DNA from 3 places in the Paenibacillus sp. FSL H3-0457 genome. Region 1 is predicted to be linked to each of the others. Evidence: a T-box and tRNA genes for the amino acid it is inferred to sense, from the RefSeq annotation. Region 1 holds a T-box; the other regions hold tRNA genes.

Region 1 (3,205 bases):
GCAACCGCTTCTTCATTATTCAGTCCGTTCAAGAAATCGGAATTCACATGTGCGCCATCACCCGAATATGCCTCTTGTGTAACGTCTCCACCTTGAATAACCTCGATGATATCCAGACCGAACTGCTTCGCAAATTCCCAGTCACGCGCATCATGACCCGGAACTGCCATAACCGCACCTGTGCCGTAACCTGCAAGAACATAATCAGCAATCCAGATCGGCAGTTTTGCACCATTAACAGGGTTGATTGCATAAGCGCCAGTGAATACACCTGTTTTGTCTTTGGCCAAATCTGTACGTTCCAGATCACTCTTACGAGAAGCCTGCTCCTGATAAGCCTGAATCGCTTCACGTTGGTCATCGGTTGTAATTGCTTCTACCAATTCATGTTCTGGAGCAAGTACTGCAAAGCTCGCACCGAACAATGTGTCCGCACGGGTAGTGAACACCTTGATAACTTCCTCGCGACCCTCAATGGCAAATACAACTTCCGCACCTGTTGATTTACCGATCCAGTTGCGCTGCATATCCTTGATGCTTTCAGACCAATCCAGCTCTTCCAGGTCTTCCAACAGACGCTCTGCATACTCGGTAATTCTCAGAACCCATTGACGCATCGGTTTGCGTACAACCGGATGTCCACCACGTTCACTCTTGCCATCAATAACCTCTTCATTAGCAAGTACCGTTCCAAGGGCTTCACACCAGTTAACTGCAACTTCATCCACATAAGCCAAGCCTTTATTGTACAGCTGAATAAAGATCCATTGTGTCCATTTATAGTATTCAGGGTCCGTTGTGCTGATCTCACGATCCCAGTCATAGGAGAAACCAAGCGATTTGATCTGGCGACGGAAATTGTCAATATTACGGAATGTAATATCTCGTGGATGTTCACCTGTATCCAGTGCATGCTGCTCAGCAGGCAGACCGAAAGCATCCCAACCCATTGGGTGCAATACGTTGTAACCGCGCATACGTTTGTAACGGGAAACGATATCCGTTGCCGTATATCCTTCCGGGTGACCTACGTGCAGACCTGAACCGGATGGATAAGGGAACATATCCAGTGCATAAAATTTCGGTTTAGCAGGGTCCTCACCCGTTTTAAACGTTTTATTTGCATCCCAATATTGCTGCCAACTTTTTTCCATGACTTGTGGCTGATAGCCGTGTTTCGGCTGGTTATTCTCACTCATCTATTGTTCCTCCTTCAGGTTATTCACTTTAGCTTTAATTGCAACAAAAAAACCTCAGCATCCCGTAGCGTTTGCAGCGCTAGGGACGAGAGGTTGAATTCCCGTGGTACCACCCTAGTTAGTGGACGAACGTGCTTCGTCATCCACTCCCTTTGGACCTGTAACGGCGGTTAACCGATGCGGATTTCCATTCCTGAACCCAAGCTTTATACAAGCAGGTTAAACAGAATGGTGTAATCACCGCATTTCTCCAAGGCGAGTTCGCAAATCACTGTCAACCGGCTTGCACCAACCGCCGGCTCTCTGTTATGTACAGGAATTACTACTGATCCTTATCATCGAAATATGTATACAATATCGGGACCATTATATAAAAAAGCAAGCCCAAAGTCAATATTACACGTTATAATGACCCTTTTAAGTCACACGGTTCGTACCGTTCAATAATACTCGTTGCTGTTCAGGATAACCGAAAACGCTCAATGCCTTCCTCCAGATTATGAATGGTCCAATTCACATGTTCCTGATTATCATATTGACGATAAGCGCACTCAATGCGCAGCACCAGATCAAAGTACAAGTCATAGAGACTTCTTCTTTTCAGCTCACTTTCAGTCGTAATCTCATACCCATACCCTTTCACAAAACCAGGCGTATAGTTAAAATGACTGAAATAATGCTCCATCAGAGGATCTGCCCACAGTGAACGTTCAAAATCAATAATCGCTGTGATTCGACCCGCGTCCACTAGTACATTGCCATCCCACAGATCCCAACTGATAAGCACAGGTTCTTTGACATCGTCCAGCACATCCGATTTTTCTTCAATCAGGCGTCTCAATTCAGGGTAATCGATCGAAAATGTAATCCCGGCTTCTTCCCCGTCGGTAAGAATGTCATCCATCAGATTCATAAATGCATCTTTCCATGTGGAATATCGCTGTTTTTGCTCCGAGAAATATCCAAACTGCTCGCCCTTGATTTCATTAATTCGACGATTGTACCGACCGAGCTGGTGTTCAATGGCCTCCTGCTCTTCCGCAGAATATTGATCCTTGACCTGATTATAGGGCGCTCCAGACATGTACTCCATGATAAAATAACGCGCTGAAGCCATAGTTAACGAATCATCATAAGCCAACACTTGGGGTACGGGAACATCCTGTAGCTCCGTAATGAGGCGCAGTGCCTCAACTTCGGCAATCATGAGATCCTGTTCACAGCGCATCAGATTTGTCGAAGCTGACGGTGCAATTTTGAGTACCACTCGCTGTGCGTCACTCAGTGTAATGAGATATGCATGATTGGCCCAGCCATCCACCATTTCCTTGTAGTCCTGTATACTTGCAGAGAAATGCTGCTCTATTATGGCATTCAACTGTTCTGACGAAAGTCTTGTTTTATATGTACTTTCCATTTTTACACCTCACATTGACAATTGATTTATTTTCTCAGAAAACGCTTTCTATCCGACTATTATCGCCTCCTTTACTTTAACTGGCAATACTTTTTGTCACGTGATTATGTCTTTTCTTGCATTCCTTTAACCTATTTAAGACTATTGCTATTCATTCTCCATAAAAAATCAAACAAAAAACTGCCCTTATGGACCATAAGGACAGTTCTCATTATTCACTCTTACTTCACAGCAACGTAGAACAAGCGCTGTGCGCTGTCTCCAGCCTCTTTCCATTCAAAATCCGCATATACCTTCACGTCTCTAAAACCTGCCTTGGATAACTCCAGCTTCATCCAGTCCGGATTATATGCACGCTGGACATGAACTTCTTCAAACCGCTGGTACATATCCTTATTACCATCATCCACACGCGAAAAAATACTGAGATGATGTTCGATCTCACAGCGATCCTGATCCAGATCACAAGTCCAAATATAAGATACGGAGCGCTCATCCAGTACAAAAGGCTGCTCTTCATCATAACGAATAAGTGTATTGGGATGATGCACATCAAACAGGAACGTTCCATCAGGCTTCAGCATCTCGT
Region 2 (3,205 bases), 3.2 Mb from region 1:
ACAATTAAAAAAGACGGAAAAAAGTGTATTTTGTGATTATAAATGGCGTAAATACGTAAATAAAACAAATAAAATGACAAAAAACACGTCGGCAAGGAGGTTGCCGCGTGTTTTTTAGTTTTTTTGAATGAAGGGGAGCAGGCATGAGGAGGAAGAGGATTAGGCCCTGTAGGCATGAAGTCCAGCTCCGAGCATATGGAAACTGGGGAAAAACGATTTCATGGACATCGAGGTTGGCTGTGCCAGTCCATCCGCAGCCGAGGCGCTGACGGTCTTCCATTCATTCTCCAGATCTGTGGCCAGGCGGACCATCAGATCCTTGGTTGTATCGTTGTTCAGGGGAATGACTTTGGAGGCTTCGGTTATGCAGGCATTCATGGCTGAATGCAGGTAACCAAGGACCGCCTCTTCGACCGGGATGTCGAGGTGGTGGTTAATCCAGGCATGAACAGTGGAGAGGCAGCCAACCGAATCGTATTTGGCAAAGATCTGTTCGAGCTGGCTGAATTCAATCCAGGGGTGCAGAGCGCGTGCGAGTCTGATCAATCGTTTACCCATGGCGGCAGCTTGTTCTCTGAGATCTCCAGGGGTTCGCTGAACATGGACGAGCTTGTCGATTAGAGCTATCCGCCATGTATCCTTGTGATCTGCTGCGGTATAGATGCCTTTGATGGCCATACCTTCAAGACGAACGATGCTCGGATGCAACTGACAACGCATGAATGATTCGAGATCTTCAGCATTACGAATGGTACCCTCCCTGATATGGATATCCATGCCGAAGGAATGGGTGAACCCTCCAACCTGAATAGAGGAATCAAGCAGTTTGACATAATCGAGCAGCTTATTCCCACGGTTCACAATCATTCGCCTCCTGTGTTCGTTAAACGTCACTTAAAGTAACATTTATGTTCCTTTTTGTTTGCTTTGTGTTTAGAAATCCGAATTATATGATAGTTATCATCCCATGAATGTCCGCTTTTTGTCAATAGTATCCGTGAAATTTAATGGATTAAATCTGGGATTTAATATTTGTGTTATTTTATATAACTTATTGTGTTATTTATTTTGCGAAGTGCAGGGAGGACTATATATAAGGAAGGACTATATATAAATGAACCAACAAGATCGGCTCTTACCTAAAGAGAGGGGATCAAATCTAATCATATGCAGTTCATGGGTAAAGATGACGAGATTATGCGATTTTTGATGAAAATGCCTAGCTGAAAAAGAAGTATTAAAAAATACTTTACTTTTAGTTCTGAACCCGGTATAATCAATTCTGTTGCCGATTATTTACGACATGCGGTCGTGGTGGAATGGCAGACACGCTATCTTGAGGGGGTAGTGGGCGTATGCCCGTGGAGGTTCGAGTCCTCTCGACCGCATCATATGAACGATTAAAAAGAAGCTTTCTATTAATGGGAAGCTTCTTTTTTTTGTCTTTTTCGAACAGTATGACATCTGGGTTGAAAAAAGGCCATCCATTACCGGAGGAATGTTGCTCTACCTTCCGGCTACGGGTGGCCTGTGTATTATTTTTGCAGCAAATTCTTGATATCTTCTTCAATCTTGTCCGGTGTTGTTTTGGGAGCATAACGTTTAATGACCTGTCCGTTCTGATCCACGAGGAATTTGGTGAAATTCCATTTGATTGCTTTGGAGCCGAGCAGGCCAGGAGCTTCTGTGCTAAGGTGTTGGAAAAGAGGGTGAGCGCTTGAGCCGTTCACATCAATTTTCTCAAACATGGGGAAACTCACGCCATAATTCATCTGACAGAACTCGGCAATATCGTCGGAAGATCCTTTTTCCTGTGCAAACTGGTTGCTTGGGAAACCAAGCACTTCAAATGGAGCATCTTGAAACTTGTCTTGCAATTCTTGCAGACCTTTGAATTGAGGGGTAAGGCCGCATGAGCTTGCCGTATTCACAATCAGGAGCACTTTGTCACGGTAGTCGGACATTTCAACTTCTTGACCGCGAAGGGTATTCACTTTGTAATCGTAGACTGTCATCTAAATCGCCTCCATTTATTTACTCTTATATCTTCTATTATATTGGTTACAATTAAATATTGCAAAACTAATATGGTGTTAAAAGAATCAAAACAGGCAAGTTGTGCAGAATACGTGAATGAATTGCGAAGTGATTTACGCCAGAGTGAGAATTAGATAGCCTTGAAGAGATGGATAGAGTATAACCTTATTGTAAGCGTTATTATGAACGAGTATTGGCAAAAATCTGCCGATTCGGTGATCTGTAAGGACTTTACACCGTCATGGCGGGGGTGTATGATTCATAACGTAATTTCAATTTAAACTAAATTGTACTTGAAAAACGAAACAAACGATAATATCGCTCGATCTTACCTTAAGATATACGAACGATGTTTTAATCGCTGAGTTTCCATTCATTAATGAATGGGAAACGGGGGAACCAACGGAATGCGCTGTCCAGGACAGTGGGCATTCATGGGGTGAATTTTCCGGTGACAGCCGGAAATAGGGCGACTCTCGCGCCCGAATCCGTCAGCTAACCTCGTAAGCGTTAAAGGGAGAGGCAACAAGCCGTACGCTGGTTCATGGTGTTTTCGCCATGGGTTATTTAAGAAGCGTTCGGGAGGCCTTGGTCCCCCACGCTTCTTTTTTGTTGTCTTTTCACGCCAAGGGAGGAACGAATGATGGATACTGAGATGATCTTAGTGACTGCTCCAAATGAAGCAGGACGCAAATTTATCAAATTGCTGATGTACAAAAAAATGCCGTTTGCCGTTCTAACCAACAGTGCAGGGGAAGAGCGCAGACTCCGTAGAATCGGAGTAGAACATGTTATTCGCATGAATACGGCTGCAGCTCAAAAATGGTTTTTGCCGCAGGGCAGCGTAGGCAACGTGTTTATTTTCGAGAACAGCCTGAATCTGACCTGTCGTTATTTACAGATCTGCCGTTCATGGACATCGAAATCCCTGTGCGTCATTACGGAGCAGAGTCATCCTAAGGGCATCTATCGGGGCATGGGCGCAGACCGGATTGTATATTCGCTCAATGGGGAAGTTGGCTTTCTCCTCAATGGTTAATGCCATAGCTTCTGATTGCTCAGGTGTAAGGTGCCTGTTATAATTGAATGTATCGATAAACGGAAGTTTGAGGAGACTCATGCATGATGGTGAGTCTTCTTTTTTATGCTTACAAGGAGGAATTGGCAT
Region 3 (3,205 bases), 2.5 Mb from region 1:
AATGATCAGAATCAGTTAGGCTTCTCCATTCTCAGGATCTACGTTGATCCAGATTCCAATAACTGGTATCGTGAAGTTGCTACAGCCAAACGGGCTATTGAAAAAGGGGCTATTGTATTTGCATCCCCATGGAATCCTCCAAGCAGTATGGTTGAAACGTTCAACCACAATGGTGACACAAATGCCAAACGTCTGAAATACGACAAATATGCCGCATATGCGCAACATCTGAACGACTTTGTAACCTACATGAAAAATAACGGCGTAGATCTGTATGCCATTTCTGTACAAAACGAACCGGATTATGCTCATGACTGGACTTGGTGGACTCCACAAGAGATCCTTCGATTCATGAAAGAAAATGCCGGGTCCATTCAAGGTACCAAAGTCATGGCGCCTGAATCCTTCCAATACTTAAAGAACATATCCGACCCAATCCTGAATGATCCGCAGGCACTTGCCAACATGGACATTCTGGGAGCACATACGTATGGAACCCAGATTTCGAATTTTGCCTACCCTCTCTTTAAGCAAAAAGGAGCCGGTAAAGAACTGTGGATGACTGAAGTGTATGTTCCAAACAGTGACAACAACTCAGCAGACCGCTGGCCTGAAGCATTAGACGTTTCCTATCACATGCACAATGCCATGGTAGAAGGTGATTTCCAGGCCTATGTGTGGTGGTACATCCGCAGACAGTATGGTCCGATGAAAGAGGACGGTACCATAAGCAAACGCGGGTATAATATGGCTCATTTCTCTAAATTCGTGCGTCCAGGCTACCTGCGGGTCGATGCAACGAAAAATCCGGATACAAACACATTTGTCTCAGCCTATAAAGGTGATAACAAAGTCGTCGTCGTGGCAATTAACCGTGGAACTTCAGCCACAAGCCAAAAATTCGTTCTGCAGAATGGTAATGCCTCCACAGTATCCTCATGGATCACGGACAGCAGTCGAAATCTGGCAAGCGGAACCTCGCTTAACGTATCCAATGGAGCCTTCACGGCACAGCTCCCGCCTCAGAGCGTAACAACGTTTGTTGCCAACGTTACTGGCGGAAATAGCGGCGGGAATACAGGCAGTGGCACGACGTATGAAGCCGAGACCGGAACGTCACTTACGGAAGCTGCCATTGAAACAATCTACACCGGTTACACTGGGTCCGGGTATGTTAACTTCAATGCGATGTCTGGTTCGGCCATTCAATGGAACGGCATTAATAACACGACAACAGGTACCAAAAACGTAAAGTTTCGTTATGCGCTGGAAAGCGGCACACGGAACCTCGACATTTTTGTGAACGGAACCAAAGTCATTAGCAACGAGCCCTTTCCGGCTACGGGAAGCTGGTCCACTTGGGTTGAAAAAACAATACAGGTCCCCATGAACACGGGGACCAATACATTGAAAGTGGTTACCACCGGATCGGAAGGACCGAATATTGACAGCGTTAATGTTACCGCAGCACAATAAACGTTCCGTATGGCTGATGGAAGACATTTGCTGTACGTGCAGCTAAGCACTAACCTGTTGAATACTCATCACTAAAGTTAGTGTTATATCAAAAAATGCAAAAAAAGACTCCTTAAGCGTTAGCTTAAGGAGTCTTTTTTTAGATGCGGTCGAGAGGACTCGAACCTCCACGGGGGTTAGCCCACACGGACCTGAACCGTGCGCGTCTGCCAATTCCGCCACGACCGCATATTATATCTCCGTCATCAATATCGGCGACAAGAAATAATATATCATGCGTAATCTATCATGTCAACACTGAAAATAATAACAATAAAGCCCGAATCAGACGTCCATGTCGATTCGGGCTTTACCTTTAACTGCTGCTAATAGTTTGGTTCATTAATACGGAAGCATACTACAAATTACAGCTTGGAAGGCCAGTTGCCATACCATGCATAACCGCCTCTTCTTTCTTTATCAATATCACTTAATTTGTATTTAACTACCCCGTCACGACCAATAAAGATTGGTTTATCCGTTCCGATCTCATAGAAGCGTGCCCAAATTGGTGCAGCTTTGGAATCAGCGATAATTTTACTATCTCCATTAGCTCTTTCATACTTGTAACCCGTAATTTTCACTTTGTTAAACCAAACCTCCGCTCCTTTAATGGATGCGGTAATTTTAGCGTTAGCAGGTCTGGTTTTCAGAAATTTAACAATCGTTACACTCTCTCCAGCTGTCAGCGATGGCACTTCGTAGATTCTTGCACTCGCTGGTTTAAGAGAGCTGGAATCATGTTGTTGTCCCCATGCTGTCAGCTTACCACCTGAAACGACCTGTGTATTCAGAATCGCCTCCACACCTTTGGCAACTGAATTTTTACTGCGGTTAGCAAGTGTGCTGTCGATAAATGAGAAATCACCTTTGCGTGCTGCTACTTCATCCAGCATGATCATTACATTAATCATGGCATCATCATTGTAAGTGATGTGCTTGTGGTATCCGGAGCTTTGGTAAACTTGTGGCCACCCGCCGTTTGAATACTGCATGTTGATCAAAAAGTTAATTCCTTTGATTGCAGCTGTGGAGTAACGCGGATCATTCGTCTTTTTAAATTCCTTCGCCAATCTTCTAATTTCTGAGTATGTAGCCTTGTTGTCTATCGTGGACTTTGCCCACTCTCCACTTGTCTGTTTATAATCTTTTCTCCAACCTCCATCCGGCAGCTGGTTCTTCAAAATATCAGAAATACTCGCTGTAGTACCCGACGCATCTGCAGCAGATACCGTCCCTACAGGGAGAACTGCCATTCCAACTACTGAGAACACCATCGTACATGCCAGGACAAAAGTAATTATTTTCTTCGCTTTCAAATGTAACACTCTCCTATGTTCGTTTTTATAAATCTTCCACTTCTACTTTACGTATGATATACGCCCCAAACCTCCTTTATTTGTATTTATCGCATAATAAAATCAATTTTCATCCAATATGTGGATTGGATAATCAGATAATATGCAAAAAATCGATTTTTGTCAATATATGCAACTTAATGAATATAATCTCTCTAATTCTACATAACGGGATAGTTCTTTTAACTCATGACAAACCTATTTATTTATCCAAATTCGTCTTAAACGAACCAATAATGACGTTTTTGTCATGAATGATACCCAAACTTGATCCCTTCTTTCATATAAAAACCTTAATTCCGCTAACATTGAGGTATTACGAAGGGTTTTAA

Evidence for each region. The T-box of region 1 lies ahead of leuS (leucine--tRNA ligase). A T-box ahead of a tRNA ligase gene usually reads a tRNA of that ligase, here a tRNA-Leu.
Region 2: it encodes a tRNA-Leu, which carries the amino acid that the T-box ahead of leuS (leucine--tRNA ligase) is inferred to sense. The anticodon was not compared.
Region 3: it encodes a tRNA-Leu, which carries the amino acid that the T-box ahead of leuS (leucine--tRNA ligase) is inferred to sense. The anticodon was not compared.

Annotation. Positions count from the first base shown of each region.
Region 1 is NZ_CP150283.1:4,845,493-4,848,697, forward strand. It holds gene leuS (leucine--tRNA ligase) at 1-1,199, opposite strand, end outside; T-box leader at 1,278-1,547, opposite strand; gene MHH25_RS21520 (aminoglycoside phosphotransferase family protein) at 1,660-2,616, opposite strand; gene MHH25_RS21525 (class I SAM-dependent methyltransferase) at 2,838-3,205, opposite strand, start outside.
Region 2 is NZ_CP150283.1:1,691,044-1,694,248, forward strand. It holds gene MHH25_RS07435 (urease accessory UreF family protein) at 160-861, opposite strand; tRNA gene MHH25_RS07440 (tRNA-Leu) at 1,306-1,388, shown strand; gene MHH25_RS07445 (glutathione peroxidase) at 1,536-2,015, opposite strand; cyclic di-AMP (ydaO/yuaA leader) riboswitch at 2,387-2,562, shown strand; gene MHH25_RS07450 (hypothetical protein) at 2,678-3,076, shown strand; gene MHH25_RS07455 (HAD family hydrolase) at 3,204-3,205, shown strand, end outside.
Region 3 is NZ_CP150283.1:2,352,637-2,355,841, reverse strand. It holds gene MHH25_RS10660 (carbohydrate-binding protein) at 1-1,476, shown strand, start outside; tRNA gene MHH25_RS10655 (tRNA-Leu) at 1,621-1,704, opposite strand; gene pelA (pectate lyase) at 1,881-2,843, opposite strand.